DNA from 2 places in the Aerococcus viridans genome. Region 2 is predicted to be linked to the other one. Evidence: predicted binding sites of a transcription regulator. Region 2 holds the regulator's gene; the other holds the start of a gene.

Region 1 (17,044 bases), 550 kb from region 2:
GGAGATGATAAATTTTGAAAGATATGAAGATGAATATAACCCTAAAGTGCAGCGTGTGTGCTAATGATCAATTTTCGACTGTTGAAGAAAATATAGAAGATTTGATGGATGCTCCTGATGAGACACTTATTAAATGTTCAGATTGTGGTAGAGTCGTGACTAAAGAAGAATTAATTAAAGAGAACAGCCACATTATTGATGCAAATCTTGAAGATTTCAAAAAGGATATATTCAAGGAAGTAGAAAAAGACTTAAAGAAGGCGTTTAAGAAATGGAAGTAAAAGATATATTTGATATTGTCACAGGGTATGGAATTCCATTTATAGCTATTGCGATTTCGATTGCTTCATTTCATGAGTCTAGAAAAGTTAATAAGGTCCAACTGAGATTAAATGAAATGGAAGAACAATTAAAAAAATATGAACTTGAAGAGAAAGAAAAAGTACGTGAGGCGGCAAATAAATCTATAGTAGAAGCTAGAATATATAATGTCTCGAAAGGTAAGTACAGATTAAAGATTTGGAATTCTGGTCAAGCTACTGCGTATCATGTTGATTACGAGGTCCCTGGAGATCTAAGGAATATTGTTATGAGGGACAAGGTTCCTTATGAGATACTTGAAGCAGGAAAGAGTTTTGAAGAACATATTATTTATTATATGGGAATGTCGTCAAAGCTTACTGTAAAAACGATGTGGAAAGATGCAAATGGAGAGCTATATGAGAAAGAACAAATCGTCTCATTTTAGTAGAATCTATGGGTGATGAAAGGGGATGGCCAATTGAAGTATTCAGAAGTAGAAGTAAAGAAAATGCTGAAAGCTGGAGACTTGAGTCTCGAAGAACAGATCAAGTTTAATATCTTGAATTTTATCAGGACAATCCACCTCAACCGTCAGAACTTCATTGAATCCTCCTTCGGGTCCGAGTTCTTTGGTGAGCTGCCCATGACTTTTAAGAAAAACCCAGGTCAGGTGTTTGGGCTAATCACTGCCACAATCAATGGTGAAGTACGGAAGTACGTTTTTAACGATAAAGGTTATGAACCTTTAGAAGACCTGATCAAATTAGCTGGAGGATAAAGAAAACCCGTCAAGCATTATTAACTTGGCGGGACAACAATAAAAATACTATGGCCAATAAAGAACCATGACTAGCAGCAATAGCAGCAGCCGGGCATGGTCTTTTCTATTTTTTGAGCCAGATTTTAAACTCTTCAAAATCATAAGTATTTGCTCTAACCATTTCAAGCTTTTCTTTTGCTTCTTGGTGCCAAAGGAAAAACTCCTGCTTTGTCATCTTTCCAGAATTGATTCTTGCATAATGAGTTTTGTATGCTCTATCGTAAAACTTCAAAGATAAACCTTCTTCTAATTTTTTCATGTAAGACCTTTTAGGGCCAACATCTGAACAAGTTCTAGTATCCAGAGATTCTTCATCTGGATCAATAAGTCTACCGCAGTATTCAACATTCAAGTTTTTAACAACAAAATACCTACCGCAGCTTCCACATTTCTTCACTAAAGTCCGGTCTAGAATCATGTGATACACTTCTAAAAATAAGACTTCATAAAAGCTGTTTACTTCGTATTCTTCATAAACCTCTTCGAAATATCCTTGTTGGACACTTTCTACAATGCTTTGCAGTTCTTCTAAAGCTTCAGGATGAATATGCTCAGTTCCTTTATGAAAATCATATAAGTCCCCTAAAATATTCCATTGTACTTCCTCACCATCTACAATCTCTGACCGTTTATAACCGGAGCGATAATACCTGCTATGTGGATCGGAGAAAGAGATCTGTTTCACTACGACCATGTGAGGATGGTCAGACATGGTAGCATGAACTCTCTCGTATACTGAAGCTCGCTCTGGAATAGATAGCTCTTTCAGATAGGGTGTGTTAACATCCAAAATCCAATAGATCATACTGGAGATATGACCTTGATAAGATAACAAGCTGTGAAAACCAGTTGGTGGAAGTTCCACATACGGAGGATCATCGTCATCATCAGGTTTAACAATTTGTTGATAGATTTTATAGTATTTCTTTGCTATTTCTGTTTTATCATTAAAGCCATCCTCGGGATAAAGGGCAATAAAGGTATCTATATACCAGCCTTCATCATTTTACGGTATGGTTTCGCTGCTCGCATTGATGATATGATGTTATTCTTGCGCAAAATTCTTCTGATCTTTTTATGATTCATTACTACATCGTATTCAGTTTCTAACGCCATTTTTATTTCATCAATCCCACACTTCTTCTTATCCAGAAAAATGCTATATAACAATTGGAAATCTTCCCAATCATTTTGATCACGCTCAGCACGTTTATCGCTACTATTTAGCCAGTAATAGTAGCCGCTTTTACTTACCCCTGCAAGGTCGCATAAATGATTCACCATTCCAGCAAGTTGATTCTCACAAATAATTTGGTTAATTAATCTAAAGCGTTCTTGTTTACTTAAGTCGTTTCTTTTGTCGTTTTTCACGCTCCTCTCGTGCTGTTCTAATTTTTTTACTAGTTCAAGATTCCCCTCTAGATAGGCTATACGGGCATTTGCTTTGTCTAGTGCCTCTTGTAACGATAATTGTTCTCTTGGTCCATAGGGACCATTATTTTTTGAACCACGAGTCTCTTGTAACAATACATCTTCTCCGTGATCTTTATATAATCTTTTCCAACGTGATAGTGATTGATTGGATTTTCCTTTTCCGATTAAATGAGAAGGAAGTCCAGCAAGTTCAAATATCTGAGTGGATGTCATGCCTTGTTTGCTTTGTTTAATGGCCTTTATTTTGAATTCTGATGAATAGGTAATACTTTTCTCTGTCACACTTTTCACATTAGGATTGTTTCTTAAAGCTTGAATCTCAGCTTGGCTATATATCTTTTTACTCAATCTGCCCACTCCCTTCTGTATAACTCAAATAGAGTATACCGAAAATTTTGCATAAAAATAACCCGAAAACTTACAACACTCTTTTTTTGAGTGTTCAGTTTTCGGGTTGAGATTCACAATACGACGCTTTACTTTTAATAAATTTGTACCCTTTATATTCTAAACATAGGGAGGATTTCTAAATAAGATATATGAACTCATTTTGCTAATATTTGCAAGAACAAACCCTTTTCAAAAGACCGATTTACATTCACGATTATGAAGAGAAAAAGTGCAAAGCGTATGTTATTGTTATGTTGTATTTTTAGACAGTATAAATTTTTATGGGATATCTTTGCTTGTTTGTTGAAATATAGCATATGATTATGGGTTTTATTGATCGAAAGATTAATAACAGTTGGTGAGTGGCATTTATTTTTATAAGGAATCTTGGTGGAGAAAATGGATAAAGTAGCGATTATCGGTGCAACGAACGCGATTGGCTGTCAGGCGGTAGAACAATTTTCTATGGCAGGCTATGAAGTCATCGCTGCACATTATGAAGATGTTGAAGTGCCAAACATACCTGGTGTTGAATATATTTTTATTCAACCGGGGGATACGGCAATTGTTGAGGATATCTTGGAACAATCGCGGATTGTGATATTACCGGTAATTACAGAAATCTGTGATATTCCAAAACTTATTTACTATGAAGAACGGTTATTCAATATTATTGACATCTGTGAAGACTTACCAATAGATGAATTTTGCTATATAATAGCGAGTGCTGAGCATCCAGATGAGATTGATTTTGAAATGAAGTAAGTACAAAAACGATTAAAAGCATATATTGAGAACGCTGACTTAAATCAACAACCGGTCGATATGTTTAAATTTGAAGATCAATTTACTGAAATCATTCAAAGGGGTGTTGCTTCCCTTGCAAGGAAACACAATAATACAATTATATTTGATTCTGGAAAATGATACTTTACTTTTCATCCGATGATTTCCATGTGGTAAGATAAGACAAAAGGAAATTGCTTATCAAAATGAGGAATGTAGATGAAAGGAAATAATCTTGTTCGACTTGCGGGCTTTTTTGCCGGCATTATGATCGCTATAGGTTTATTAGGTGTGATTACCCTCAGTAACCTCATTGTTGATGAGGAACCGAGAGTGTCAGATATTATTGTTGTGCCAGAAGGGGCTAGTGAGCGGGCTGGTGAAGCAGTTGATTTGCTTGAAGCAGGTTATTCACGGTCAGGAAAAATTATCGTAAGTCCACTAACCCAGTCAAATCTAGATTTTTACGTAGGGGCGGGTGCGCCAAGTGATGCTTTAATTAACGAAGGGAACGCTACGTCTACTTATACCAACGCACGAAATACATTGAAGATGATGCAAGAATTGGGCTATGATTCTGCCGTTATCACGTCTTCAGATTACCATATGCTGCGAACAAAGATGATTTATGAACGACAAAATCGCCATTACGGGTTCGATTTAACATACGTCGCTACCTATCATGATGTTGCCGGTGAGGAAGTGACTTGGTGGCAAGCCAATCGTAGAGCGGGTCTTAGTGAAATTAGAAAATTTTGGGGCTACATGTTCTTTCTTTACCATTGGGTAGATGAAGACTAATAAGCTAATCAAAAGTCATCCGGTTAGGGTGGCTTTTTTGACATTTGAAATTATTTACCAACACTATTTGTAAAAGAACCCAAATAAGTTACAGGAGGTTATTTTTATGATCAATTATCATAAGATTCTTGAAATGCATCTACAAGGGATTCCTCAACGAACAATCTCTTCCAGTACGGGGCATTCAAGAGACAAAATTAGAGAGGTGGTGAATCTGTAAATGTCAACTGAAAAATGGACCACTCTGCGGCAATTTATCCTTGAGTCATGGAATCAATCCATGAGCTCGTTTGTTTAATGCGGTAACTTTCTCCTCTCATATTAATGATATTCGCTTGATAGGCTAATCGGTCCACGAGAGCGCCGGTTAAAGTGGCATCTTTAAAACATTCCTGCCATCGATCAAAGGTTAAGTTAGTGGTGATCATAATCGATCCTTCATCGTTCCGGTTCGATAGTAAATTGAATAAGAGCTCAGCGTCCCGCTTCATCAAAAGACAAGTAGCCTAATTCATCGATAATAGCCAAATCAACACTTTCAAAACGGCGTTTAAAACGGACAAACTGACTCTGGGTGACCGCTTCTTTCAATTGAATCACTAAGTTAGGCGCATTAACGAACTGAACACTCATACCTTGTAAATAGGCTTCTATACCAATCCCAATACTAAAATGCGTCTTGCCGGTGCCTGGATTCCCAATTAAGATCGCATTTTCTTTCCGTTTAATAAATTCCAGTTAGGTTAACTCACGCAGCTGCTTGCGCGGCTGTTCTTCAAACACGCTGTCATCAAAATCTGCTAGATACTTCTTATGATGAAACTTCGCCTGGTTGATTCGGCGTTGATGACTCCGCTCACGTCGTTGCGTGACCTCTTCCCACAATAATTCTTTTAAGGCTTCATCTAAGTTTAATCCCCGCTGGTTGGCTTCTTTTAGGTAACTTTGGGAATGTTCACAAATATAGGCCAATTTTAATTCTCTAGCTGCTTCTTCAATCGTCATTACTTCACACGCTCCAATCCGCTTCAATGGCCTCTGTAATGGCTTCGGCTTCTTGAGAAAGGGAAGCCGACTTTCGAGCCGGGGCATTCTGGGAAAGCTGTTCCATTAATTGCACCTTGGGCAAGGCTTGGTACTGGTCTAATTTATCTAGGAATTCACGGGGATTTTCTTTATAATATAAGGCATAGTGGGCTTTCAAATCGGGCGAGTGTTTGAGCACCAAGGAGTGTTTTAACGCTCCCGGTTTTTTCATCAGCGTCTTGAGGTAGTGGTATATGTCAAGCTGATACTGATGGGAACCCTCTATTTTTTATGCCGACAGACTTCCTCGTGGTTGGCATAAACCACAAAATACTCCGGATACACTTTTAATTGCACGGTATGCCCCACCAAATAATCGGGGACCGAATAAGCATTGGTTTCATACTGGATAATACTATATTTATTGACGCGGCATTGAACCATTTCGGCTAATTCAAAGGGCGGACGGTAGGTCAGTAGGTATTGCTTTTCCTCAACAATCTGACTCTTTTGATTCAGTCGTATTAACTGCTGCGTTAAATGGTCTCGGGCAGCTTCTATGGATGAAAATTGGTAAGATTTACTGAAACATTGACGGCGAATATGTTTAACTCGACCTTCTACCGTCCCTTTCTCATGGCCGCTAAAACAATTAGTCACATTAATTTCAAAGCCGTAATAGAGAGACAATTTGATCAGCGATTCATTGAGTTCTTTTTCAGACCGGCCAATAAAGCGCGTGACGACATTGCGCATATTATCATAAACCACTTCCTGATAGACCCCTCCCACCATCTCAAAGAATTGAACATGGGCCTCTTGAAAAACATCTTGTTTCTGATTCGTATATAAATAGGCCCAATAAAAATCAGAGGCAGGACTCGCAAACACTGCTAAGTGGTAGGTGCGAACCTTACCGGCGATTTCCAGTTTGACTTCCCCAAAATCAAAGTCCACACGGTAACCTAAAGGCTACTCTTGTTTTTTGTTTCAACTGCCGCCAGTAATGGGCGACGGTACGGTAACCAATGGGATGACCTTCTTCAGCGAGAAGCTCATGCACAGCGATCGCGGTTAATGCTTGTTTATGCGGGCCTAACCGTTTATTCTTTTTCAATTCTTGTTGATATAATTCTTTCATCCGTGCTTCTACTGCAGGAGTATACGCCCGTGCTCTTCGCTTGGAACTGTCATACGACCGAGTTAAAACAAGCTGTTCGGTTGCTTCTTCCACTTCTTGTTCACTCTTACTGGAATTCAAATCGTCAATGCCTTTCTTATATCGATCACAAATGGCCTTCGCCGTCTTGCGATCGATTCCTAACTCTCTTACGATATGCCGATTGGACTCACCTTGGCGATATCTTGAGATAACATCAAATTGTTTCATTTACAAGCTGTCAGCTAAGGAAACCTAGGTATTGATACCTAGGAGGAATTAGCGAAATAGACAGGTCTTTTTGTTGATTTTACTAGGTTATCGTTTATGTTTCCTCTAAATAGCTAGTATAATGTATTTTAAGAGAAAAGAGGTGATAAGATGCAGTTAACGAAAACGATTAAAGTGCAATTATACCCAAGTGCTAGTGATATTGAAAAGTTCGAAGAAACTCAACAACAGTTTTTAAACGCTTGTAATTTTGTTTCGACATATATCTTTGACCATGACTTTGAATTAGGTCAAACGACTTTGCACAACGCCTTGTATCATCAGATACGTCAGGATTTTGGGCTGCAATCGCAAATGGCCCAGTCCGTGATGCGTACGGTAATCGCGAGATATAAGACCGTGAAAACACAGTTTAAACAAAAACCTAAGCGTTATAAAGATATCCATACAGGTAAATATCATACCCTATATAAAGACCTTTACCATTTAACGAAACCCCTAGGGTTTAAGCAACCAGTCGCTGTGTTCGTACGTAATCGTAACTACGCTTATCACCAAAACAATACCTATTCACTGACGACCAATCAAGGACGAATTAAAGTGTCTTGTGATAAGCAACATATCGATTATCTTCAACAATTTAGCCAGAATGCTTACAAGTTCGGTCAAGCTGAATTACTCTGTCGTAAGGGTAAGTGGTTCTTACACGTGTCCGCAAGTAAAGAGATAGACAGCCCAGATGAAACGAATATTCAACGTATTGTAGGCATTGACCGTGGTTTAAGACAGATACTAACTATTGCGGATGATACAGCTCATACTACCTTCTATTCGGGTAAAAGCTTGATGAAGAAAAGACGGCGTTTTAAGAAATTGCGCCAGTCCTTACAAGCGAAGAACACCAAATCAAGTCGTAGACGTCTTAAAACAATTGAAAGACGAGAGAACCGCTGGATGAATGATGTGAACCATCAATTATCAAAGACACTCGTTGACCGATACGGGGCCAATACCTTGTTTGTGGTGGAAGATCTTACGAACGTTACTTTTAACACGACTCACCACCGTAAGCAAGATGTACGGTATGAACACCATTCTTGGCGATTCTTCGATTTTGAAGAAAAGTTAATGTATAAAGCTTTAGAAAGTGGTTCGCAAGTTTTAAAAGTATCCGCACAATTTACGTCCCAACGTTGTCCGAAATGCGAATCAATTGATAGAGCTAATAGACAACAAGATAAGCACTTGTTTACTTGTCAGAATTGTGGGTATCAATCAAATGATGACCGTGTGGCAGCTATCAATATTCAAGAATTGGGTCACCGATATCTGTCGAGTGAGAAAAACCCGCGGTTTGAAAAAGTTGTGCCAATACAAAATTATTAAACATAAAACAATATTCGGTAAGTGTCTACAGACCGCTTACTGATGGGGTGCCAGTCAACCATCCCTTAGTGTCTTTAAACGGTTGGAGATATTATATCGTTTGTACAACCACCATGTTTAGGACAAACTCTCTGTTTTAACAGAGAGTAGTTGATTCTCATAATCACTCCTTCCGCCTCCATCCATTTAATCATGTATGGTAAGCATAAAAATAAGTGGCCCATTTTCAACGGCAACTTGCTGAATAATGGACCACTTTTAGAATACAACAAACAATGTGTATTACGATGAAGTAGAACAGTTGATAAAAAAACAAACGTCGGCTGAGTTTGAATAGAAAAAATCGGTTATTACATTTTTTGTAATAACCGATTTTTTTAATACAATCGTTTCTCTGTTCCGTCCAATTCAACATACATTGAAGCATCCTGAACGGTCTCCACAATACCATGATAATTATCATTTTGATCTTGCGCACCAATATACAAGATATAAATAAGTTTATTCCCAGGTGAGAACCACATAGGTTCAATAAAACGACGTTGTGCTTGAAGGTCTTCAGATAAGCGTTTAACCTTTGGCCAAACTCTAGCTGGGTGACAATATTCTAAGTCACGTCCAATTTCTAAAGGTGATCTTTGGAAGAGCATCTCGTCATAAGGACCGATATTATTAAAGTATTTAAACTTATGATCGCCGTCAACGTAAGTAATCTCAAAGGGCATTGAATCCAAAATGAGTCTCACTTGCTTTAAACTTAAATATCCTTCGCCGATACTAATCAATTGCTCATTAGAAAAATCCTTTGGATCATTGACTACTGTCTCATTGCTTGCAGACCAGTTGAATTCCAACTGTCCTTTACCAAATTGAAGTACTTGTGATTCTGCTTGAGACTGATGTTTGTGATTAACCTGAGTTAAATTAGCTGGATCCTTAAGTGTTAAATCAACCTTACTTTGAGGGAGTAAATTACGCCATTTATCCGTTTGAATATCTAAGATAGGTTGGATGTTTTGTATTATTTCAACGAATCCTTGATATTGCCCGGATTCATTAAAGAGTGCTTTATACGAAATATATAAAAATTCTGATTCATGTTCAAACCAAAAGCTTTCTTCAGTTAATGTGTTATCTTTGAAAGCTTGAACAATGGGTTCTAATGTATCCCAGACTGCTTCTGGATAGACATCTTCTACCTTAGCACCGATGTTTTCAGCGTGTCGTGGTAATATTGATGACTCCTTCTTGTGATTGAAGTATTGTACGATATCATTTTGATCAACAAAAGTAACTTTCACTGGGATGTAATCAAAGATGACTTTGATTTGTTCTAAGCTCAAGTAACCATCACCAATCGAAAGAGGCACTGTTGGGTTCATGATTTGGTTACTGCTTGAGTCAAGCGTCTCATCTGGTTCCCAAAGAACGGTAAATTGACCGCCATTAACGGTAATTTTTCGTGTTTCGATTGTTTTACTTTCCACTGTATTCATTGTTTTTTGAACTGACTTAGTTGGTGTAGGTACTTCTTGAATTGTTAATTCTTCAGCTTTTTTCGTATCTTCTTCGAGTAAGTCTGCCAGGTTTTCTGGTTCCCAAGTTTCGCGAGGAGGAATAATTGCATAGCCGTAATTATCGCTTTGCAGGGCGATGTTGTACCAATCCAATTGATTGAAACTTTCAAGTAAGATATTAATTAATATAGCTTCTTCTTTAAAAATCATTTCATTGAATTCAAATTGGAAAGCTTCATACGTATCTCTTACTTTTGAAAATTTAATATCGGGAAATTTTTCCATGGCTTTATAGGCGCGTTTGAATAAGTCACGGATCTCATCATCTTTTGCCCACATAACTTTTGGTGGAGCGTCGTGGCCGTAACTTTCCATAACCGGGAAGAATAAATGTTCTTTCCGGTTGTAATGGTTATCAAATTGCCCGATGATATCATATTGACGTTTAAGTCCTTTAATCATTCCATCAGACAATTCTTCAACCGGCATTTCTTCAAAGGTATCCAGAATATTGTTAATCCGTAGCAGGGCAGAGCGTAACGCCATATTCTCTTCTTTGAATACTGTTACGGGGTGTCCGGGGTGATCAGCATCGGGGGCTTTACCATCTTCAATCGTACCTTTGAACAGATTCGCGTGAACATTACATAGCTTAAGAACATCTTGAAACGTAATCACACTATCCCCATACATTAATTGATGCTCCATCATGGAGATTTCAATGGCACTCACACCCGTGAAATGCTCATTAAATTCATCCTGAACTGATTCAGGATCTGCTCCATGATGCAGTTTAAGAAGAATACCTTCTAATATATCTATGCGATTGTCTGTATTATTACTCATTCACGTCACCTCCGATGACAGTATAGCCGTTCCATTGTAGTTCATTCACTAATTGTTCCAAAGGAAGGTTGATTAATTTGCAGCCTTGTTTTAGTGTGACAACTTTTCCAACCGATTGTCTCATGGCTGGATTAGCTAAAGGTTTAAAGCCTAAATCGACAAGAATGTCGAGAAGTTCAGGGTGTGAATCAAGGACTTGTTTCACAGGTCTATTAAGGTCTACTTGATTTTCCATTTTCTTACCCCTTATAAAATTCGATTGATATTAAATCTATTCATGTATAAACTAAACGTACTATATTACATAATACTAGCGAACAAAAACTTCATAAGCAATATGAATAAAATAAATATATTATTTAAACGAAAGGAACATCTTTTATGAATGAAGAATTTGGTATTCTATTCAAAAACGAAGCATTAAAGTACGAAGAAGAATTACTAGAGCAATTAACAGGAGTCATCGATCCAGAGTTAGGCATAGATATTGCGAACTTAGGCCTAATATATGAAGTAGATATGGATGAAGCAGGGAAGGTTGAAGTCATAATGACTTTAACAACTGCCGGTTGTCCCTTAGCAGACTTCATTGATAGTGACGTGAGATATCAATTAGCTAACTTTGATAAAATTACTGAAATCGATATAAAAGTTGTCTTTAAACCGCATTGGGATTTATCTCGCATCTCACGCTTTGCTCGTATTGCTTTAGGTATTCCGAGTGATTTTATTCCGAATTAAATTAATATTTAAAAGTCCTGTCTAACGATGGGGCTATTTTTGTACAATGTTCTAAAATTCACATAAATAATTGTTATATCCTATTGCTTATTGTTATATCCTATTGCTTTAGGTATAAAAATAGTTTATCATATGTGTAATTAATCACAAGCTTAGATGTTTGCTTCGAATTTATATGGAGGGGATACCGTGGAAAAATTAAAAAACGAAAAAATGAATGTTAATCCTTGGGAAGGTTTTACAGGGACTAAATGGCAAGAGTCAATTGATGTTAGAGATTTTATTCAAGAGAATTATACTTTATACGAAGGTGATGATTCATTCTTAGAAGGTGCAACGATTGAAACTTTCCAATTATGGGATCAAGTAATGGAACTAACAAAAGCAGAACGTGATGCTGGTGGCATTCTAGATATGGATACTAAAGTTGTATCAACAATTACGTCACATGATGCGGGTTACCTGAACAAAGACGTTGAAAAAGTTGTGGGTGTTCAAACTGACAAACCTTTCAAACGTAGTTTACAACCATTCGGTGGAATCCATATGTCTGTTCAATCTGCAGAAGCATATGGCTACAAGATTGATCCAGAAATTGAACATATCTTTACAGAGTACCGCAAAACTCATAACCAAGGTGTATTTGATGTATACACACCTGAGATGCGTGCTGCTCGTCGTTCAGGAGTAATTACAGGACTTCCAGATGCTTACGGTCGTGGACGTATTATCGGAGATTACCGTCGTGTTGCATTATACGGAGTAAACCGTTTAATGGAAGAGAAACAAAAAGACTTCGCAAATATTGGTAACGGACAAATGAACGAAGAAGTTATGCGTCTACGTGAAGAAGTTAGTGAACAATACCGTGCCTTACAAGATTTAATTGAATTAGGTAATATTTACGGCTTTGATTTAACTCGTCCAGCTGAAACAGCGCAAGAAGCATTCCAATGGTTATACTTAGGATACTTAGCGGCAATTAAAGAACAAAATGGGGCAGCAATGTCATTAGGTCGTACATCTACATTCCTAGATATCTATATTGAACGTGATCTTGCTACAGGTGTGCTTTCAGAAAAAGATGCGCAAGAATTAGTTGACCATTTCGTTATGAAATTACGTCTAGTTAAATTCTCACGTACACCTGATTACAACCAATTATTCTCAGGAGATCCAACTTGGGTCACTGAAGCAATCGGTGGTGTTGGGATTGATGGACGACCACTAGTAACTAAAAACTCATTTAGATTCTTACATACATTATCAAACTTAGGACCAGCACCAGAACCAAACTTAACTGTGTTATGGTCACCAAGCTTACCAACTCATTTCAAACGATTTGTTGCGAAGATGTCTATTGACACATCAGCCATTCAATATGAAAATGACGACATTATGCGTCCAATTTACGGTGATGACTATGCCATCGCATGTTGTGTGTCAGCGATGGAAGTTGGTAAACAAATGCAATTCTTCGGTGCGCGCGCGAACTTAGCAAAAGCATTATTATATGCAATCAACGGTGGTGTCGACGAAATGTCGAAAGCACAAGTTGGACCAAGCTATCGAGCAATTACTTCAGAATACTTAGAATATGATGAAGTGATGGAACGTTATGATGACATGTTAGAATGGTTAGCAGGATTGTATATCAATTCATTAAACGTTATCCACTATATGCACGATAAATACAGCTATGAAAGTATCGAAATGGCTTTACATGATACAAATGTAAAACGTACGATGGCTACAGGTATTGCTGGATTCTCAGTTGCAATTGATGCTTTATCAGCAATCAAATATGCAAAAGTTAAAACAATCCGTGATGAAAATGGTCTAGTTGTCGATTATGAAATCGAAGGTGAATTCCCACAATACGGTAATAACGATAAACGTGCCGATGAGATCGGTGTTGATTTACTTAAAGCATTCATGACTAAAGTTAAGAAACATCCAACATACCGTGATGCTATCCATACAACATCAATCTTAACTATTACATCAAACGTTGTTTACGGTAAGAAAACTGGTAACACGCCAGACGGTCGTCGTGAAGGAGAGCCATTTGCTCCTGGAGCGAACCCAATGCACGGACGTGATACTCATGGGGCGTTAGCAAGTTTACTTTCAGTTGCTAAGATGCCTTACGAATATGCTTTAGATGGAATTTCAAATACATTCTCAATCATTCCAAAAGCATTAGGTAAAGATGAAGAAATTCAAAAAGATAACTTAGTGAATATGTTAGACGGATACATTAAAGAAGGTGGACACCACTTAAACGTTAACGTGTTTAACCGTGAAACGTTATTAGATGCGATGGATCACCCAGAAGAATATCCACAATTAACTATCCGTGTATCTGGTTATGCTGTAAACTTCATCAAATTAACTAGAGAGCAACAAATGGATGTTATTAACCGTACAATGCACAGTTCAATGTAATCACTTAAGTTTTAGATATCTTGTTGAAGGGGGATATATCTTGTCAGAAGTTAAAACACCAATTATTGGGAACGTCCACTCGACTGAAAGTTTCGGATCAGTTGACGGACCAGGGATACGATTCATCTCTTTTATGCAAGGATGTCGTCTTCGTTGTCAGTTTTGTCATAATCCAGATACTTGGAATATGCGTGGAGGAACGCAATATACACCACAAGAATTATTCGATGAAGCCATACAATACCGTTCTTTTTGGGGTAATAGCGGCGGAGTAACTGTAAGTGGGGGAGAACCTTTACTTCAAATCGAATTTCTGATTGAATATTTCAAAATTTGTAAAGCACATGGTGTCCACACAACCATTGATACGTGTGGCGCACCCTTTACATTAGAGGAACCATTCCGCTCACAATTTGAAGAACTGATGAAGTATACTGATCTGTTCTTATTTGATATTAAGCATATTGATCCAAAAGGTCATGTAAAATTAACGGGTGTGCGCAATGAGAATATCATGCAGATGGCTGAATTACTTTCAGAGTTGAATATACCTGTTTGGATTCGACACGTACTTGTTCCAACGCGTACGGATTACGATGAGTATCTGATTCGATTAGGCGATTATGTTGAAACTTTATCAAATGTTCGCAAGTTCGAGGTGCTTCCATATCATAAACTAGGTGTCTACAAATATGAGGCACTTGGATTTAAATACCGTTTGGAAGGAGTCGAACCACCGACTGCAGAACGGGTCGAGAATGCTAAAAGATTGTTGAGAACAGAACGCTATAAAGGATATTTAGATGATTAAATAAAGCGACATAATTAAAGCGTAACACTTTAAAACAGTGTTGCGCTTTTTATGTATTTCTAGCAAATATTACCAGTATATTCAAAAAAATATTTATATCAATAAAACAATATCAATATTGTTATATAACAGAAGCGTCAATATGCTCATTTAATCACATATAGAGAATTATCATTGAATGAAACAGCATAGATAACTGTTACAACACCTAATAAAAACCTATTATATTAGCGTTTTTAACAATAAACCTCTTTACTTTCGTTTGTGAAAAGAGTAACATGTAATCAAAGATAAAGAAAAGGGGAGCGTAACAATGACGGAATTAATTGAAAAAGAAGTTATCGGAAATGTTAATTACATGATTAATGGTTTAGTAGAAAAAGGTTTGGTTGCTTTAGAGGAATTCGATCATTTTAATCAAGAGCAAATTGATCACATTGTAGCGAAAGCTTCAGTTGCAGCTTTAGATCAACATGGTACTTTAGCAAGACATGCGGTTGAAGAAACTGGCCGTGGTGTATTTGAAGACAAGGCGACAAAGAACTTATTTGCTTGTGAGCACGTTGTAAATTACATGCGAGATATGAAGACAGTTGGTGTTATCAGTGATGATGAAGTGACGGGGATCACAGAAATTGCTGAACCTGTTGGAGTTATTTGCGCCATCACTCCGACAACGAATCCGACGTCGACAACTATTTTCAAAGCGCTCATCGCATTAAAAACTCGTAACCCAATCATTTTTTCATTTCACCCGGCAGCACTTGAGTCATCGGCTCACGCTGCTCAAATCGTTCGAGATGCAGCGATTGAAGCAGGTGCACCAGAAAACTGTGTACAGTGGATTACAGAACCATCGTTAGATGCAACGAATGCATTAATGAATCACGATGGGGTTGCGACAATCTTAGCCACTGGTGGAAATGCCATGGTTAAATCAGCTTACTCATGTGGTAAGCCAGCTTTAGGAGTAGGGGCAGGAAATGTGCCAGCTTACGTTGAAAAGACAGCAAACGTTAAGCAAGCAGCTTATGACATCGTATTAAGTAAATCATTCGATAACGGAATGGTATGTGCTTCTGAACAAGCCGCAATTGTTGATAAAGAAATCTATAAAGAATTTAAAGATGAATTAGTAAGCTATCATGCTTATATCGTAAATTCAAAAGAGAAAGCACTATTAGAGGAATTTTGTTTCGGTTCTAAAGCATTCAGTGAAAACTGTGCTGGCGCAAAATTAAATAATGAAATTGTTGGGAAACCAGCGACATGGATTGCAGAACAAGCAGGTTTCACCGTTCCGGAAGAAACAAATATTCTAGTAGCAGAGGTGTCAGAAGTTGGACCAAACGAACCATTAACACGCGAAAAACTATCTCCAGTCTTAGCCTTATTGAAGTCAGAAACAACTGAAGATGGAATTCAAAAAGCTGCACAAATGGTTGAGTTCTTTGGATTAGGTCACTCAGCTGCGATTCATACACAAAATCAAGAATTAGCAAATGAATTCGGCCGTCAAGTTAAAGCCATTCGAGTTATTTGGAACTCTCCTTCAACATTCGGGGGAATCGGAGATGTATACAATGCTTTCATCCCATCATTAACTCTAGGTTGCGGATCATACGGACGCAACTCAGTTGGTGGAAACGTCGGAGCATTGAATTTACTTAACATTAAAACAGTTGGGAGACGACGCAATAACATGCAATGGTTTAAAGTACCTTCAAAAATCTATTTCGAACGTGACTCAATCCAATATTTAAAAACAATGGCTGATGTTGAACGTGTCATGATTATTACGGATGAATCAATGATGAAACTCGGCTTTACGCAAAGAATTATCGACCAACTTGAGGCACGCCAAAACAAAGTAAATTACCAAATCTTCCATAACGTTGAGCCAGATCCAGATATTACAACTGTTAGAAGTGGAGCTGAAGCGATGGCTCAATTCCAACCCGATACAATTATCGCCCTAGGTGGTGGATCTGTTATGGATGCGGCTAAAGTCATGTGGTTATTCTACGAACAACCAGAAGTAGACTTTAGAGATTTAGTTCAAAAATTCCTAGACATTCGTAAAAGAGCAGTTAAGTTCCCAGAACTTGGGTCTAAAGCGAAGTATGTAGGTATTCCAACGACATCAGGAACAGGCTCTGAAGTGACACCATTTGCGGTTATCTCTGATAAGAAAAATAATATGAAATACCCATTAGCGGACTATTCATTACTACCAACAGTCGCAATTGTAGATCCTGCTTTAGTTGAGACTGTACCAGATTTTGTTACAGCTGATACAGGGATGGACGTGTTAACCCACGCAATCGAAGCTTATGTATCAGTGA
Region 2 (17,044 bases):
ATACAGAATCATTGTCACTGACCCGGTCACAGTTTTTTGTGTTTCGTCTACAAAGACTTGCAGTGCTTTACGTAATGGGCTAAACCATAAACCGTTGTAAACTAGGTCAGCGTATTTCAAGGCTACGCTTTGTTTGTAGTGTTGTGTGTCACGGTCTAAAGCGATTTGCTCTAATTTCTCATGAGCGTGGTAAAGAATAGTGCCACCTGGTGTTTCATATACCCCACGTGATTTCATCCCTACTAAACGGTTTTCAACGACATCTAAGATACCGATCCCATTGGCGCCACCAATTTCATTTAATTTTTCTAGTAAAGCGATTGGTGCTAATTTTTCCCCGTTTACAGCAATGGGGATACCTGATTCAAAGGTCACCGTAACTTCAACTTCTTGGTCAGGTGCAGATTGTGGTGATACCCCTAATTCCAAGATTTCTTCGTAGTTTGGTTTGTTGGTTGGGTCTTCTAAGTCTAACCCTTCATGTGACAAGTGGAATATATTTTCGTCTTTAGAGTAGTTGGTTTCACGTGTAATTGGTAGTGGCACGTTATGCGCTTCTGCGTAGTCAAAGGCTTGCTCACGAGACAAGATATCCCATTCACGCCATGGGGCGATGATCGTCATTGTTGGATCGAATTCACGGATGCCTAACTCGAAACGCACTTGGTCGTTTCCTTTCCCAGTACAACCGTGAACAATAGCGTCACAGTCTTCTAAATGCGCAATTTCAACCATACGTTTAGCAATTAATGGACGCGCGTAGGCAGTCCCTAATAAATAAGTCGACTCGTATTTAGCACCTGCTTGGATCGCTGGGAAAATGTAATCCGTAATGAATTCCTCACGCAAGTCTTCTACATATAATTTCGTCGCCCCACAGGCTACCGCTTTTTCTTTCAAGAATTCAAAGTCTTCTTCTTGACCAACATTACCAGTCATCCCGATAACTTCACAGTCGTTATAGTTTTCCTTTAACCAAGGAATAATCACTGAAGTGTCTAACCCACCTGAGTATGCTAGTAAAACCTTTTTAATGTCTGCTTTTGTTCTTGCCATAATGAATGCCTCCTAAATTTCTGTCTAAAATTTTCTATCTAAAATTTTCTAATTAAAATCGTTAAGCGTATTTTTGGTTCATCTTTCTCTCATATACATTCAAGACTTGCGACAAGGCATAAGTCATGATGAAGTAGATGATCATTGAAATAAATAATGGGACCACTGCTTGGTAAGTAATACTTGTTACCGCACGTGTTTGGAAGGTTAATTCCGCCACCCCAATGGTCGATACAATAGAAGATTCCTTGATCAAGGTGATAAATTCATTCCCCAGTGACGGCCAAATCGATCTTAATGATTGCGGAAAAATGACTTTCCGCATGGTTTGCCAGTAGCCAAGCCCTAGTGAACGCGCAGCCTCAGCTTGCCCCTTATCAACGGATTGAATACCCCCACGGATAATCTCCGCGATATAAGCACCCGAGTTCATGGATACTGACACCAAACCGGCAGTCATTGTAGACCAGCCAAAGATAGACCCTACACCAAGGAACATGAATAAGACTTGGATCATTAATGGTGTACCACGCACAAACTCGATATAAGCTGTCGCCAAGAATTTTAAAACTGGGTTATTAGTCAAACGCATAAGGGCTAAGAAAATCCCCAAGATCATACCGAAGAAGATGGATACCCCTGCAATAATCAAGGTTGTTTTAATCCCGTCCCAAAAATATGGCCAGTAGGTGGTCCAACCTGTTCCCGCGTTTTCACCAGCGATAATATCAAATGAGGCTTCTGTCCAAGTTTCGATTAAGCCTTGGTCATTCACATCTTCTAGAATATCGTTGATAGCTGTTTGTAAGGATGGTTGGTTTTCCGGGATACCAATTGATTTCCCTTGATCTTCAACCATGCCGTCTAAGTTAGAGTCAATAACGGTTAACCCTTCATTTTCAGCTGCATTGGCACCGGCAACCGTGTCATCTAGTAACACCCCATCTGCTTGGCCAGAAATTAAGGCCGCAATGGCATCCCCTGATTTACGCATGATCAACAAGTCTGGATTTTCAAAGAAGTCTCTCACATAACCCTCTTGTAATGTCGCTTCAGATACAGCAATGGTATGCGCGCCATTTTCAAATGAGGTATAATCTACAATTTCATCTTCTTCGCCTTCACGGATAACGATGGATTGACCAGATAATTCATAAGCATTTGAGAAGTCTATGGATTGGTCACGTTCTTCAGTTGCCCCCATACCAGCGATGATCATGTCGATACCTCCCGTTTCAAGCGAAGCGATCAACGACCCAAACTCCATATCAACAACTTCCAGTTCAACCCCTAATTGGTCTGCAATATATTCTCCTAGGAAAACATCAATCCCGACGACTTCGTTTTGACCGTCTCTTAAAACGGTAAACTCATAAGGTGAGTAACCAGAAGCAGTCCCCATTCTAAGCACACCACGTTCTTGAATCTCCGATAGTAATGTATCTTCACCTTCAACCTCAGCCGCTGCTTCAGGACCCGTCCAAGACGATGCGGAAACACTTTTGGCTGGTACAACAAGACTGATCAAGATGGCCAAAATAACCATCAAATTAAAACCCTTCAACTGCCATCCCACTTGATTTTTCTTCTTCAGCTGACTAAACATTTTCTTCAACCTCCTAGATTTTTCCTATAAAAAAAGCCCACCTCTCCTAAAAAGAAGAGGCGGACGAATATCCACGGTACCACTCTACTGTCGCGATTTTTGTCTATAAGCTTCCCCTTGTAAAAAACTAGACTTTCATCCAATCTTTATAAACAAGCTTTCATTTGTCGGCCCGGAAAATAAAAAAATCCGCCCCTTCAAATGAAGAGGCGGTTAATATCCACGGTACCACTCTACTGCTGACAAAAATACATCAACGCTTGATGACTTAACGCGCCTAACGAATTGAGCTACTTTTATATCTGATTAACTTACTTCACTCAATTATCTCAGCAATGCGGTTCACAATTCTCCTGACATAGACCTTCCACCAATCGTCTACTCGCTTTAGTCAGTACCCTTGTTACTCTTTGCTTCTATGATTTAATATTCAATTCTCATAAAAAAATAACATCTATCATTTATTTTTAAGTTTTTATCATTTTCTTTTAATTATTCTAATCGGTAATTTATAGAAAGTCAACCGGAAAAGTAAAATTCTTTTTACAAACTTTTTAACCTAGGAAATATTCGCTCGAACCCTTACGATTGCTGCAGTCACAGCTTCTGGCGCTGGCCCCCCAGCAACATTCCGGCGGTAAACACAATTCTTCAAATCGATGGCGTCATAAATATCGACATCAAATAATTCTGAGAATTCTTGGTACTCAGCTAAGCTTAATTCTTCCAAGCTCTTTCGGTTTTCCGTACAATAACCTACTAAATCTCCGGATACCTGGTAGGCATCTCTAAAGGCCATCCCTTTGTTGGTCAAGTAGTCCGCACAATCCGTAGCATTTAAAAAGCCAGTACCACATGCTGCATACATCACATCCTTATTGACGATTGTTGCTTCTAGCATACCTGGTAACAGAGTTAACATTGCTTTTACATGGTCAATCCCGTCAAAAAGCTGTTCCTTAATTTCTTGCAAGTCTTTATTGTAAGCAAGCGGCAGGCCTTTCATGATCGTTAACACACTCATCAGGTTGCCGTAAACCCGACCCGTTTTCCCACGCATTAATTCATGGATATCCGCATTCTTCTTCTGAGGCATGATCGATGAACCAGTTGAGAATGAATCCTTCAGGCTGATGAAACGGAATTCTTGGCTGGACCACATGATCGTTTCTTCTGCGTAACGGGACATGTGCATGGACATCACGGCTAAATCTGACAGGAATTCGATGGCATAATCGTTGTTGGATACCGCATCGATTGAGTTAACATATGGTGCTGTGAAACCTGCCACCTGGCCAGTTGTATAGAAAGGGTCAATTGGGTAAGTGGACGTCGCTAAGGCCCCCGCACCCAGCGGCATATCGTCCGCTACCCGGTCTGAAAGGTCCGCAAACCGCGATAAGTCACGGCTAAACATCTGCGCATAAGCCAATAAATAGTGGGCATAAGTGATTGGTTGCGCCCGTTGTAAGTGGGTGTAGCCTGGCATAATCGTATCCAAGTGTCCCTCTGCTTTTGTCAAGATAGCCTCAATCGCTTCTTGGGTTTTCTCGATAAAATCTTGCAATTCATCCAACACATAAATCCGCATAGCCGTCGCTACCTGGTCATTACGAGACCGACCAGTATGGACCTTCTTCCCAATTGTGCCAAGACGTTTAGTCAACTCAGCCTCGATGAAAGAGTGAACATCTTCTGTTGTAAAATCAACGGCTAAAGTCCCATCCGCATAATCTTGACGCATTTGTTCAAGCTCTTTTACCAAGCTATCCGACTCCTCTAAACCAAGAATCCCTTGGTGACCTAACATGGCCGCATGGGCTTTTGACCCACGAAGGTCAGCGTCCAACAAGCGATAATCTACTTGGATAGACTGGTTGAATTGATAAGCATCTTGTGACATTTCCTCGTGAAATTTATTAGACCAGATGGCCATAGCAATACACTCCTTTGATACATTGACAAATTTTTGTCTTTTCTAGTATTCGTTAATGAGAATGTTAACAAATAATGAGAAAATAACAAGCCTTTTTTATTTTTGGAAAAAATTCTGGACCTTTTCCTGGCGCGCAAAATAGGCCTGACCCTTGTGGGCAAGCCCTTGTTGATGGTGTGATTATTTTCTAGATGGCGGCATATTTTCCTACAAATTCACAATGTCTGTATCCAACAAGTCAGCTGCTTCAATCTGCTTAGCCAATTGCAATAGCAGGTATTCGTTTCCTTTGTTGGCAATAAATTGCGCCCCAATTGGCAGTCCTTCTTCATTTTTAAACATCGGCAGGGAAATCGCTGGTTGGCCGATTAAGTTGACAATCGACACATATGGCGAATAAGGGATTGATTGGCCAAAATGATCCCAAATAAGCTGTTGCTGGTCCTCTTGGCTTAACTGGTCGATGTCTTTTTCCGCTGCAAGAATTGTTTCATCGGCTTCAAAAATCCCATGTTTAGGCGCTGGTCCATTCGTTGTTGGCGTCAGCAAGAGGTCATAATGCTTGAATCCTGCTTCATAAATGGCTGCCCATCGGTCCCAGTCGCCAATCATTTGACTTAATTCCACCGCTGAAATTTTGTAACCAGACCGGTAAATCGCCCAAGTCAAGGGTTCCATATCCGCATCCGTTAACTCACGGCCAAGTGCTTGGGCAATACCCTCCATCATCACCGTTGTTTCAACACTGTTCATTTTAAAGTAAGACTTCATGACTTGAATCCGGTCCACTGGGTCCGCAACTTCAAAGACATCATGACCCAGCGCTTTCAACTGTTCGATCACCTGGTCTAAGACAGCCTGCCCCACTTCACTGATGGTTAATTGGTCATTCAAATCAGTCAGATAACCAATACGTAAGGGCCGGTCTAAATCCACCAATTGGTCTTCTTCGATTGTTGGCATTGGGAAAGGCGCCTCATATTGGGTGACCTGCAAGACCTTCAACAAGGTCCAAGTATCACGGACTGATTTTGTTAAGGCAAAAGGTACCGCAGCACCTTGCCAACTCCGGTATTGACCGGGACCAACTGGCATACGCCCACGACTCGGTTTCAAACCAATCAGCCCTGAATAAGACGCAGGCATTCGAATCGATCCGCCCCCATCAGAAGCATAGGTTAAAGGCACCATTCCAGATTTTAAGGCCGCAGCCGCGCCACCACTTGAACCACCTGGATTACGGTTGGTATCAATCGGCGAATTAACCGCGCCAAAAGTTTTAGAATCACTAATCCCTTTAAAACCAAATTCAGGCACGTTAGACCGACCAACCGCGATAAAACCAGCCTTTTCAACAGCTTGAACGAAATTGTCCGTTACCGTCGCCATGTTATCTTTGAGTAATATCGACCCACTCGCAGCCAACTGACCAGCTTGTGACTGGCCAAGATCTTTAATTAAAGTTGGCACCCCGAAAAAAGGTGGTAAATCCGCTTTTTCCTGCGGGGTCAATGTCGCTAAAAGCGCGTCATACTCATCCGCTTTGGCCAAAGCATCTGCGTCTTGACGCCAAACAACCGCATTTAAAGTCGGGTTCAAAGCCGTCATATTCTTTAAAGCAGCAATCACAACCTCCTTAACTGACAACTTCCCTTCTTTAATTTGTTCAGCATAGTAGCTCGCATCTTCTGTAAATAACATCATCAAACGCCCCTTCAACCATTCAGTATTTTTTCAGTTCAATAAATCCATAGCTTTATTATAATCAAAAGCCCTAACTGAAAGATAGGTTGAACTCTTACCTACAGAAAATGAATAAAAAAAGAGCCGCGACATCACTGTCACGGCCCCATAGTTTGTTATTTATAGGGTATTCGATTTCATCAGCCAATAATCGGCAGATCAATATCTCTTGCCCTAGTCGGGTTCGAGCCTCCAGAGAGGGCTGCGGTTCAGATTAGATTGTTGCTGACTTTGTCAGCCACTGCCCTAACCTTCCATCGTTCCTCTCTTGGCATCGGCTCTCTCACCCTGTTTTTTAATACATACCTGCACTTGGATCCATTGCTGGCATTTGTGGTTCAGGTTTCGGTTGGCTTGCAACAGCTGCTTCAGTAGATAAGATTAATCCAGCTACTGAACCTGCGTTTTGCAATGCTGAGCGAGAAACTTTTGTTGGGTCAACAATTCCTTCTTCAATCATGTTTACCCATTCAGAAGTTGCTGCATTAAAACCAATGCCGTCTGCTTGTTCTTTTAATTTTTCAACAATAACAGATCCTTCTAAACCAGCATTCTCAGCGATTTGACGTACTGGTGCTTCTAAAGCACGTAAGACGATTTGTGCACCAGTTCGTTCATCACCAACTAATGTTTCAGCTAATTCAGCAACTGCTTTTTTAGCATTGACGAAGGCAGTACCACCACCAGCTACGATACCTTGATCAACAGCCGCACGTGTGGCATTTAAAGCATCTTCGATACGTAATTTACGTTCTTTTAATTCTGACTCAGTAGCTGCACCAACTTTAACAACAGCAACACCACCAGCTAATTTAGCTAAGCGTTCTAATAATTTCTCACGGTCATATTCAGAAGTTGTTTCTTCAATTTGAGTACGGATTTGGGCAACACGTTGTGCTAATTGCTCTTTATCGCCCGCACCCTCAACAATAGTTGTTTCATCTTTTGTGATTACAACGCGGTTAGCAGAACCTAATTGGTCAATTGTCGTATCTTTTAATTCAAGTCCTAAGTCTTCAGTAATAACTTGACCACCTGTTAGGATAGATAGGTCTTCTAACATTGCTTTACGACGGTCACCAAAGGCTGGTGCTTTTACCCCAACAACGTTGAAAGTACCACGGATTTTATTTAAAACTAGTGTTGGTAATGCTTCACCGTCAATATCGTCAGCTACCAATAGTAATGCACGACCTTCTTGAACAACTTGTTCTAGAACTGGCAAGATGTCTTGGATATTAGAAATCTTTTTATCTGTTAATAAAATATAAGGATTTTCTAAAACGGCTTCCATCTTGTCATTGTCAGTTACCATATATTGAGATAGGTAACCACGGTCAAATTGCATACCCTCAACAACATCTAGAGAGGTATCAATTGATTGAGATTCTTCAATAGTGATGACGCCATCTTGGCCAACTTTTTCCATTGCTTCTGCAATTAAGTCACCAACTTCGCTGTCGCCTGATGAAATTGATGCAACGTTAGCGATAGCGCCTTTAGAATCTACAGGAACTGAAATTTCAGATAACCGATCTGACGCTACGCGAATTGCTTTGTCAATCCCGCGACGAACACCTACTGGGTTAGCACCAGCAGTAACGTTTTTCATACCTTCAGTTACAATTGCTTGTGTTAAAACAGTTGCAGTTGTTGTACCGTCACCGGCAATATCATTTGTTTTTGAAGCTACTTCAGCAACTAGTTTTGCACCCATATCTTCAAATTTATCTTCTAATTCAATGTCTTTAGCGATAGTTACACCATCGTTAGTGATTAGCGGTGAACCATAACTTTGGTCTAAAACAACATTACGACCTTTTGGTCCTAAAGTTACTTTCACCGTATCAGCTAATATATCAATCCCACGAACCATTGATTGACGTGCATCTTCTGAAAATTTAATATCTTTTGCCATTTATTCATTCACCTCATAAAATTTTATATTTTTATTAATCTGTAAATATTGATAAATTGACTAATCTACAATTGCGATAATATCGCTTTCTTTAATAATTAATAATTCTTGACCATCATATTCAAATGTTGAACCTGCATATTTTTCAAATAGAACGCGGTCGCCTTCTTTCAATTGTGATGTGAAATCTTCCGTATTCTCAGCAACTGCTTCAACAACACCTACTTGTTGTTTCTCTTTAGCAGCTGACGGTAATACGATACCTGAAACTGTTTGCTCTTTAGCCTCTTCAACTCTCACAACTGCGCGTCCGTTTAATGGTTTAATCATTTACATGTCCCTCCATTTAGATAAAATATTTGTCAAACCCAAGCTAAATTACTTGGTTTTTTTAGAGATTAGCACTCTCTTTGATTGACTGCTAACCTCTACATTTCCTATATTAAAACAATCAAATATGAATTGCAAGAGAAATGTTGACTTTTTTTGACCTATTTTTACCCACAAGTCGAAAACCTTGATTTTATGCGGAAATTAAGGTAATTTTATTAAGTGAAATCTAAGATTAACTTTGACTAAAATCAGACTAATCTTGAAGAGAGGAATGTAGTTGTTGAAATTAAAAGGACCAGTAATATTCTTATTACTATTCAAAGCCTTATTTATCTTTCTAGCGCTCAACTTTGCCATTCGTAGCGTAGAAGATACCGGTTGGGATTGGGCAGTATACCTAGCCATTGGTATTACAGCCTATGAAATGATGGATTTATTCAAAACGATTGGTATAGTACGGCAGTTAAAATCTAAATAACGACCTGAAAAATATCAATTTTTGATAAAAATTGCAAAGTATTTAACATCATTTTAGATCACATATGTGAAACTTAACAAACTTTCAGGCGATTTAAAACATACAGAATAGGCCGAGAAAAAACATCTCGGCCTATTCGCTTGTATATTTATATAGATTTTGAATCCTGCGACTATTTTATTCAACTGATTAATTAGTAAGGTAAAACTAAATTGCCAAACAAGAATGTCATTCAGGTTACCTTGCTATAATTTTCCAACTCAAACTTTTGTATAAATAAAGTATTTAACCACCGACACCAGCATCCTATACCGAATGCTTACATGATTGCATAATATACTAACAAGTCATTACGAATTTGTTGAGATGAAGTAGATCAATGTTTGTAATTCATTGGTGAAGTCTACATCCTGCACTCTGATGCTATCCGGTACATCCAACCTCACTGGCGTAAAGTTCAAGATACCTTTAATCTCTGCTTCTTCTAATGCTGGAATCATATTTTGGGCAACTGCTTCAGGTACCGAAAGAATGACCACTTCAATATCCATTAATTTCAATTGCTTCGTTAAATCCTTCATGTCATAAACAGGTACCCCATTGTGGACTGTTCCGATGATATCTTGGTTGATATCGAAAGCTGCGCCAATACGGATATTGTTTGATTTCTTGAAGTTGTAGTTTAATAAGGCATTACCAAGGTTACCAACCCCTACAAGGGCTACTGTTGTTAAACGGTCTTGGCTTAAAGTCTTACCAAAGAATTCTAATAAGGCATCGATATCGTAGCCGTAACCACGTTTACCTAAAGCCCCAAAGTATGAAAAGTCACGTCTAATCGTTGCACTTTCAACTTTTACTGCTTCACTTAATTCTGTTGAAGAAACGCGTGTTTTCCCCATGTTTTTGAATACGCGCAGGTAGCGATGGTATAGTGGTAATCTTTTGGCTGTTGCTTTGGGTATTTTACGCATGTTCAGTCCTCTTTCTTATTCTAAAATGATTTCTTAGACAGTATACCAAGTTTGTGAAATTAACACAAGAGTGCCTACTCACCAAATTTTAGACTATATTAAAAATTGCAATATTTTATAAAAAGTTTCCAAGGAATGCTCAAATCTTTTTGTGGTAAAATAATTAAGACAATAAATGAAAGGATCATGCCTATTATGATCATATTACAAGGTTCAAATCTATCTCGACGCTATGGCGTTGAAGTAATTTTTGAAAACGTACAAATGACTATCCAACACAACAGTCGAATTGCCCTGGTTGGCCGCAACGGTGCTGGTAAGTCGACACTATTAAAAATGTTAGCCAACATTGAAGCACCTGATGATGGCCAAGTGTCCTTGACTAAAGGAACAACTATTGCTTATATGGACCAACACACTGCGGTTTCTGGTGACCGGACTATTTACGAAGAAATGGTCTCTGTTTTTGAACCCGTTATTAAATTATTGAAAGAATCCGAAACAGCGGCCCTAGCCTTGGCTGACGAAGAACTCATGCAAGATGCTGAAGCCTATGAAGCTGCCTTAAACCGCTATGACAAGCTTCAAGAGGACTTGATTCGTTTTAACGCTTATGGTTACGAATCAGAAATCCGTATGGTCTTACACGGTTTCAAATTCTTCGATGAGGACTACGACCGTAAGATTTCGACGCTTTCTGGTGGCCAACGTACTCGTCTGGCTTTAGCGAAAATCCTACTAGAAAAGAAAGATTTATTGATTCTCGATGAGCCGACTAACCACTTGGATATTGAGACATTAACTTGGTTAGAGAACTATCTACCAAAATATCCTGGTGCCTTATTAATCGTGTCCCATGACCGGTATTTCTTGGATGCTGTGACCAATGAAACTTATGAAATGGCCCACCAAGGTATTCATTATTACAAGGGGAACTACTCTTTCTACTTGAAGGAACGCGTACAACGTGTCACCCTGCAAATGAAGGCCTACGAGAAACAGCAAGAAGAGATTGCCAAATTAGAGGACTATGTAGCCCGTAATATCGTTCGCGCATCTACCACGAAGATGGCCCAATCCCGTCGTAGGCAGTTAGAGAAAATGACCAAGATTGAAAAGCCAATGAATGATGAGAAATCAGCTCGTATCCAGTTTTCAGTAGCTGAACCTTCCGGGAACGACGTCTTACAAGCCAATAAGTTAGCGGTTGGTTATAGTCCGGACAATGTTTTAGCTGAACCCATTTCTTTCCAATTGCGGAAACAAGAAGCCATTGCCATCGTTGGGCCAAATGGTGTAGGAAAATCAACTTTATTAAAAACAATCATCAAACAAATCCCTGCTCTACGCGGTACCATCGACTATGGCGCTCATCTACAAATGGGTTACTATGACCAGGAATTAGGGAATCTAAATTCGAAAAAAGATGTCCTGCATGAATTGTGGGATGAACATCCGACGATGATGGAGCGGGATATTCGGACAATTCTTGGATCTTTCCTATTTACTGGAAACGACGTGACTAAGTCCGTTGCCACCCTTTCTGGTGGGGAAAAAGCCCGTCTTGAATTGGCTAAACTAGCACTTAGACATGACAATTTCTTGATTCTTGATGAGCCGACCAACCATTTGGACATCGATTCTAAAGAAGTCTTGGAAAATGCTTTGATCGAGTACGACGGCACATTGTTATTTGTCAGCCATGACCGGTACTTTATCAATCGAATTGCCACTTCCGTTTTAGAAATCAACCCTGAAGGTTCGACACTTTATCTAGGTGACTACGATTATTACGTAGCTAAAAAAGCCTCTGAAGAAGAACGATTAGCCCTATTAGAAGCTGAAAATAACCAAGAAAAAGTTGAAAAAGCAGTGATTGAACCTGCTTCTGATACCAAACAAGCCTTCCAAATGTCTAAAGACAAGCAAAGAGAAGAGCGTAAATTGCAACGGGAAATTGCTCAGCATGAAGAAACTATGGCCGAATTGGAGGCAACCATCGAAGGTATTCAACTGGATATGACCAAGCCCGAATTCTTAGATGACTTCGAGAAATTGAATCAACTAAACCAAACGCTTCAAGAAAAAGAAGAAGCGCTAGACCAAGTCATGACTGCTTGGGAAGAAGCCGCTACTAAACTAGAAAACCTATAGTAACGCAAAATAAGGCATGCCACATTCAATATGATGGCTTGCCTTATTTTTTTATCTTGCGTTTTATGGGAAAACACCCCAAAATACTATCTATTTCAAGAATACGGCGTCGTCCACTTGGTATTTGTCCCCTTCTACCCCTTTGCGGACATCGTCAATCCGGGTCTTGGTGGCTTGACGGAAGAAGGCCAAGTCGTTCAATACCGTGACGAATTGGAATCCTTGTTGAATTCGGTTGATTGCATCTTGTGCATTAGCTGTAAAGATGCCTGGAATTTTACCTGCATCTTTACAAGCTTTAAGGACTTTTTGAATATTGGCTTCAAGTTCTGGACTTGTTGATGGGTCTTCAACACCCATGGCATGCGCTAGGTCAAGACGACCGATGTACACACAGTCAATTCCTTCAACACTCACGATCTCTTCAACGTTTTCAACTGCTTCTGGGGTTTCACATTGGACGATAACCATGGATTTTTCGTCTACTTCACCCTTGTTGTAGTTTTCATAAGCACCCCAAAGTGGTCCACGCCCAATCCCTTTACCGCGGATCCCGATTGGAGGCATTTTAGTGTTTTGAATCACGAATTCCGCTTGTGCTTTGGTATTGACCATTGGAATCATCAATCCATGTAAACCGATATCCAACATTCGACCCATCATTGGACCATCTTCTGGGTTGTAAACACGGGCATATGGGGCAGTACCGTATAATTCGGCTGCACGCACCATATCTAAGGCTGTTTCTAAGCTTGTTTGAGCATGTTCGAAGTCAATCATAGCAAAGTCGAAGCCATTGACCCCTAAAATTTCCGTATTTAACGAAGAGCTTGATGCCACAAAAGCACCGATAGCATAGCCTTTTTCAGCAATTTTTTCTTTTACAAGGTTGCGCATTTCCATTTATATCATCCTTTTCCCGTCTTTAGTCCTATTCAAATCAGTCCTAATGTCTCTATTTCTAATTAGTCAATAATGTTAAAGCCTTGGTAGCCTTGTTGTTTCAAGAATTGGCTGTAAGCTTCGTTGTAGTCTTCACGCGCTGGGGCGAAAATATCCACATTCACCACTGTTTCTGGCGAATCGTACACATGAATATAATGTTCAACGCCCTTCGGCACGACTACCCATGAGCCTGCCTTCATGCGGAACGGCTCACCGTCAACGTAATAGTCACATTCACCTTGTAATATCCAGGCGATTTGTTGGTGGTCATCATGCGTATGTGGGCGTAAGTCGTTGCCATTCTCTACTCGGTTAACTGTTACATTGACGCCGTCACCTGACATGGCGAACACGGCTTGATCGATTCCAGGGCGTAATGGACGGTAGGGAATTTCATTGATGTTTCCAAAATCTACATTTTCTAGTGCCATGATGCATTCCTCCAATATTGATACTTTGTTTTTATTAAAACTTTATGAGTTTTTTGATTGGTGTCACCTTACCATCTCATTTTATTAAAAGCAATAAGAGAAAGTATTTGCCAACGAATCCTTTTGATATTGTCCTGGGGATCTCTGGAAAAATGGTTGACCAACTTTTTCTAGCCTTCTATGAAGGAAATGACATCTTTTGGTCAAATTTAGGGGCATATTATGTCAAAATATGCATCTTTCAAGATGTACAATTTTTGTTTTCAACTCGTTTTCAGCTGACAAAATGGTCCAGCTCACCCTCATAAAGCTCACCGTTTTTTCATTTACAAAAATATTACAATTGACCAAATCCCTTGATACATATATGATTAACTCATCTTTGTGTTTCAAAAATGACATTAAATTAAAAATAAATGTGGGAAATACTTGTTAAAATGAAAATATGATGATAATATAGCACTAACTTAAATCAAAGGAGTGAGACCAATATGGCAATGCATACAGATTTTACAAATATGACCAACACCTCTTGGTCAATGACCTCTACTGATCACCAGACACATACATCTTTATTATTATTATTAGCTAACTAGGATTGTTCCAACATATGGAAGAGTCCTATTTCTCGTGAATGCGGGCTCTTAGCTAGTAAGACTGCGGGCCGCATAAATGGTTTGCAGTCTTTTTTTGTTTCTGATGATCGGCTTTTAAGTGAATTTGATTAATATGACTCACAATATCTGGTTCCAAAAGTCAAAATTATCCGACGCTTTCCAAAATACCTTAATTACCTACAGTAATAGTTCTACTCTTGGTCTAGCGCGTATATTCTAAGCGACTTTTGTCTCACCTCAACTTAACCCTCGAAAGGAGTTTTCAAATGCAAGATGTCGTAATCGTAGCTGCACAAAGAACCCCCATCGGATCATTCGGTGGCGTATTTAAAAATGTTTCCGCTGTTGACTTAGGTAAGGTAGCCGTTCAAGGAGCCATGGCTAAGGCCAACATTGATCCAACCCTAGTAGATGAGGTCATCTTCGGTAACGTCTTAAGCGCAGGTTTAGGTCAAAACGTTGCCCGCCAAGTTGCAGTCGCTGCCGGAATTCCAGTTGAAAAACCAGCCTTCGCTGTCAACAAGGTTTGCGGTTCAGGTTTGAAAGCTGTCGCCCTTGGCGCGCAAAGTATTATGGTGGGCGAATCGGACGTCGTGGTTGCTGGCGGGACCGAAAATATGAGCCAAGCGCCTTACATTGTTGAAGATGCACGTTGGGGTATGCGAATGGGCGACCAGAAAGTGGTCGACACCATGATTAAAGACGGTTTAACCGACGCCTTCAACAACTACCATATGGGGATTACCGCAGAAAATATTGTAGAAAAATATGGTTTCAAACGAGAAGATCAAGATGCCCTAGCTGCTTCCAGCCAACAAAAGGCGGAAGCTGCCATCAATAACAACAAATTCCAAGATGAAATTACACCCGTCGCCGTTCCGCAAAGACGCGGCGACGATATCCAAATCGAAGCGGATGAATATCCAAGAGCTGGTGTTACCCAAGAATCTTTAGCTAAATTAAGACCAGCCTTCAAGCGTGATGGTGGATCTGTTACAGCAGCCAACTCTTCAGGTATTAACGACGGGGCTGCAGCCATCGTCTTAATGTCCAAGGAAAAAGCCGAAGCGATTGGCGCTAAACCTTTAGCTACCATTAAAGCCTTCGCAAGCGCCGGCGTTGACCCTTCAATCATGGGAACAGGTCCAATTCCAGCTACCAGAAAAGCACTGGATAAAGCCCAATTGACTATAAAAGACATCGATTTAATTGAAGCCAACGAAGCTTTCGCTGCCCAAGCCTTGTGTGTATTGCAAGATCTTGATGCAGATATGGACAAGGTCAACGTGAACGGCGGTGCCATCGCCTTGGGTCACCCGATTGGTGCATCCGGCGCCCGCATCTTAGTCACCCTGGTCCACGAAATGATCAAACGGCAGTCTACTTATGGCCTAGCTACCTTGTGTATCGGGGGTGGCCAAGGAATATCCATGATTATCGAAGGAAACTATTAATCGGCTATGACACCAGCTAAGGGCTGAACCCCTTTTGACAATTGAAAAATGACTCGTATTTAGAAACCCAAGCATACATATAAAGGAGATTTTTATTATGATTGACACATATACTTTCCACGACATGACCCTATCTTGGTTGAACGGCGCGATGATTGGCACAGACGGCGGGACAATTTTCGGTCCGGTACCAAGAGCGCTTTGGGGCCGCTACTATCCATATAATGATAAAAACCAAGTGGCTGAGGTTTGTGACCCGATTGTTATCCAATACCAAGGGAAAAACTACATCATTGATGCGTCCTTTAACTTGGATAAATTTAATGAAAAAGGGAAACGAAATGTTGGCCTTCAACAAGAAGGTAGTATCCAAGAAGACTTTGAAACGCTTGGGATTACGCCTGAAGATATTGACGTTGTGATGATGACCCACATGCATAACGACCATGCCAGCGGTTTGACTTACTTTGAAGACGATCAATGGCAATCAACCTTCCCTAATGCGACGATTTATATCTCTGATATCGAGTGGGATGCGGTAAGACATCCAAATGCACGGACTAAGAATACTTATCCGAAAGAAAATTGGGAAGCCATCCAAGGACAAGTAGCAACCTTTACGGATAGCATTACCATTGCTGAAGGGATTACCATGGAAGTGACAGGTGGTCACAGTCCTGGTCATACCATTATACGTCTTGAACAAGCTGGCGAAACTATGCTACATATGGCAGATATCCTACTTACATTCGTTCACACAAACCCACTTTGGGTCGGTGGTCTAGACGATTACCCAATGGATTCTATTTCAGCTAAACAAGAATTGATGCCAGAAGCCCTAGCCAACAACTACCGCTTTATCTTCTACCATGATCCATACTACCGTGTGGTTGAATACACTGAAGACGGGAAAAACATCCAATACGCTATGGCGTCATCGCGCGATGTCTTTATCCCATTCACTGACCAACAAGACCGGGTCCCAAAACAAGTTGAAGCAGCAGTCATTAAATAAAATATTATTGCAGCTATCAAATGAGCCAGATAAGTTAAAATATCAATCATCCCTGAGCAAGTTTCTTCTATATAAGAGGTGTCATTTAATTGCCCTATTGTATAGAAGAAACTTGCTTTTTTAGGTACGCGAAAAGTCGCTGAGCATTGACGCGTCTAACGCATTTAGGCGCGTAAACACCAAAGCATAAACGCGCCCATAAACTGGACCAAAATTGGGTTTAAATTACTAAAATCAACCACAAAAAAACAGCTAGATTAGGCGCTTTTCGTCCCCTACTAGCTGGTTTTTATTTTGCCATTAGTTGGCCTTTAGTCTGCTTATTCGACTACTTCAAAAGAAATGTCGTCCATGGTATCGAATTTCACTTCGACCTTATCGCCA

The links. Region 2 encodes Rex, which represses fermentation and respiration genes when NADH is low (regulators of the CRP and FNR family bind a similar motif). Its sites were predicted from a motif close to TTGTGAANTANTTCACAA; they were not measured.
Region 1: a site for Rex is predicted at 11,573-11,590, ahead of pflB (formate C-acetyltransferase). Genes of this name have one in related genera too.

The regions. Positions count from the first base shown of each region.
Region 1 covers NZ_CP014164.1:1,478,950-1,495,993, reverse strand. The annotation lists gene AWM76_RS07120 (ECs_2282 family putative zinc-binding protein) at 24-281, shown strand; gene AWM76_RS07115 (hypothetical protein) at 272-748, shown strand; gene AWM76_RS07110 (hypothetical protein) at 782-1,081, shown strand; gene AWM76_RS07105 (DUF6076 domain-containing protein) at 1,188-1,928, opposite strand; gene AWM76_RS07100 (IS3 family transposase) at 2,108-2,905, opposite strand; gene AWM76_RS07095 (NAD(P)-dependent oxidoreductase) at 3,347-3,712, shown strand; gene AWM76_RS07090 (YdcF family protein) at 3,953-4,534, shown strand; gene AWM76_RS11235 (ATP-binding protein) at 4,789-4,962, opposite strand; partial or broken gene AWM76_RS10985 (ATP-binding protein) at 5,009-5,539, opposite strand; gene AWM76_RS07080 (hypothetical protein) at 5,544-5,792, opposite strand; gene AWM76_RS07075 (Mu transposase domain-containing protein) at 5,843-6,517, opposite strand; gene AWM76_RS07070 (helix-turn-helix domain-containing protein) at 6,507-6,950, opposite strand; gene AWM76_RS07065 (RNA-guided endonuclease TnpB family protein) at 7,101-8,336, shown strand; gene AWM76_RS07060 (DUF438 domain-containing protein) at 8,714-10,699, opposite strand; gene AWM76_RS07055 (DUF1858 domain-containing protein) at 10,692-10,934, opposite strand; gene AWM76_RS07050 (metal-sulfur cluster assembly factor) at 11,081-11,440, shown strand; gene pflB (formate C-acetyltransferase) at 11,654-13,888, shown strand; gene pflA (pyruvate formate-lyase-activating protein) at 13,929-14,699, shown strand; gene adhE (bifunctional acetaldehyde-CoA/alcohol dehydrogenase) at 15,013-17,044, shown strand, end outside.
Region 2 covers NZ_CP014164.1:2,025,898-2,042,941, forward strand. The annotation lists gene AWM76_RS09480 (argininosuccinate synthase) at 1-1,056, opposite strand, end outside; gene AWM76_RS09485 (ABC transporter substrate-binding protein/permease) at 1,118-2,662, opposite strand; T-box leader at 2,865-3,090, opposite strand; gene argH (argininosuccinate lyase) at 3,222-4,598, opposite strand; gene AWM76_RS09495 (amidase) at 4,806-6,299, opposite strand; gene groL (chaperonin GroEL) at 6,637-8,259, opposite strand; gene AWM76_RS09505 (co-chaperone GroES) at 8,320-8,589, opposite strand; gene AWM76_RS09510 (hypothetical protein) at 8,870-9,070, shown strand; gene AWM76_RS09515 (redox-sensing transcriptional repressor Rex) at 9,421-10,044, opposite strand; gene AWM76_RS09520 (ABC-F family ATP-binding cassette domain-containing protein) at 10,240-12,198, shown strand; gene AWM76_RS09525 (HpcH/HpaI aldolase family protein) at 12,289-13,101, opposite strand; gene AWM76_RS09530 (cupin domain-containing protein) at 13,164-13,574, opposite strand; gene AWM76_RS09535 (acetyl-CoA C-acetyltransferase) at 14,458-15,645, shown strand; gene AWM76_RS09540 (MBL fold metallo-hydrolase) at 15,743-16,660, shown strand; gene AWM76_RS09545 (2-keto-4-pentenoate hydratase) at 16,981-17,044, opposite strand, start outside.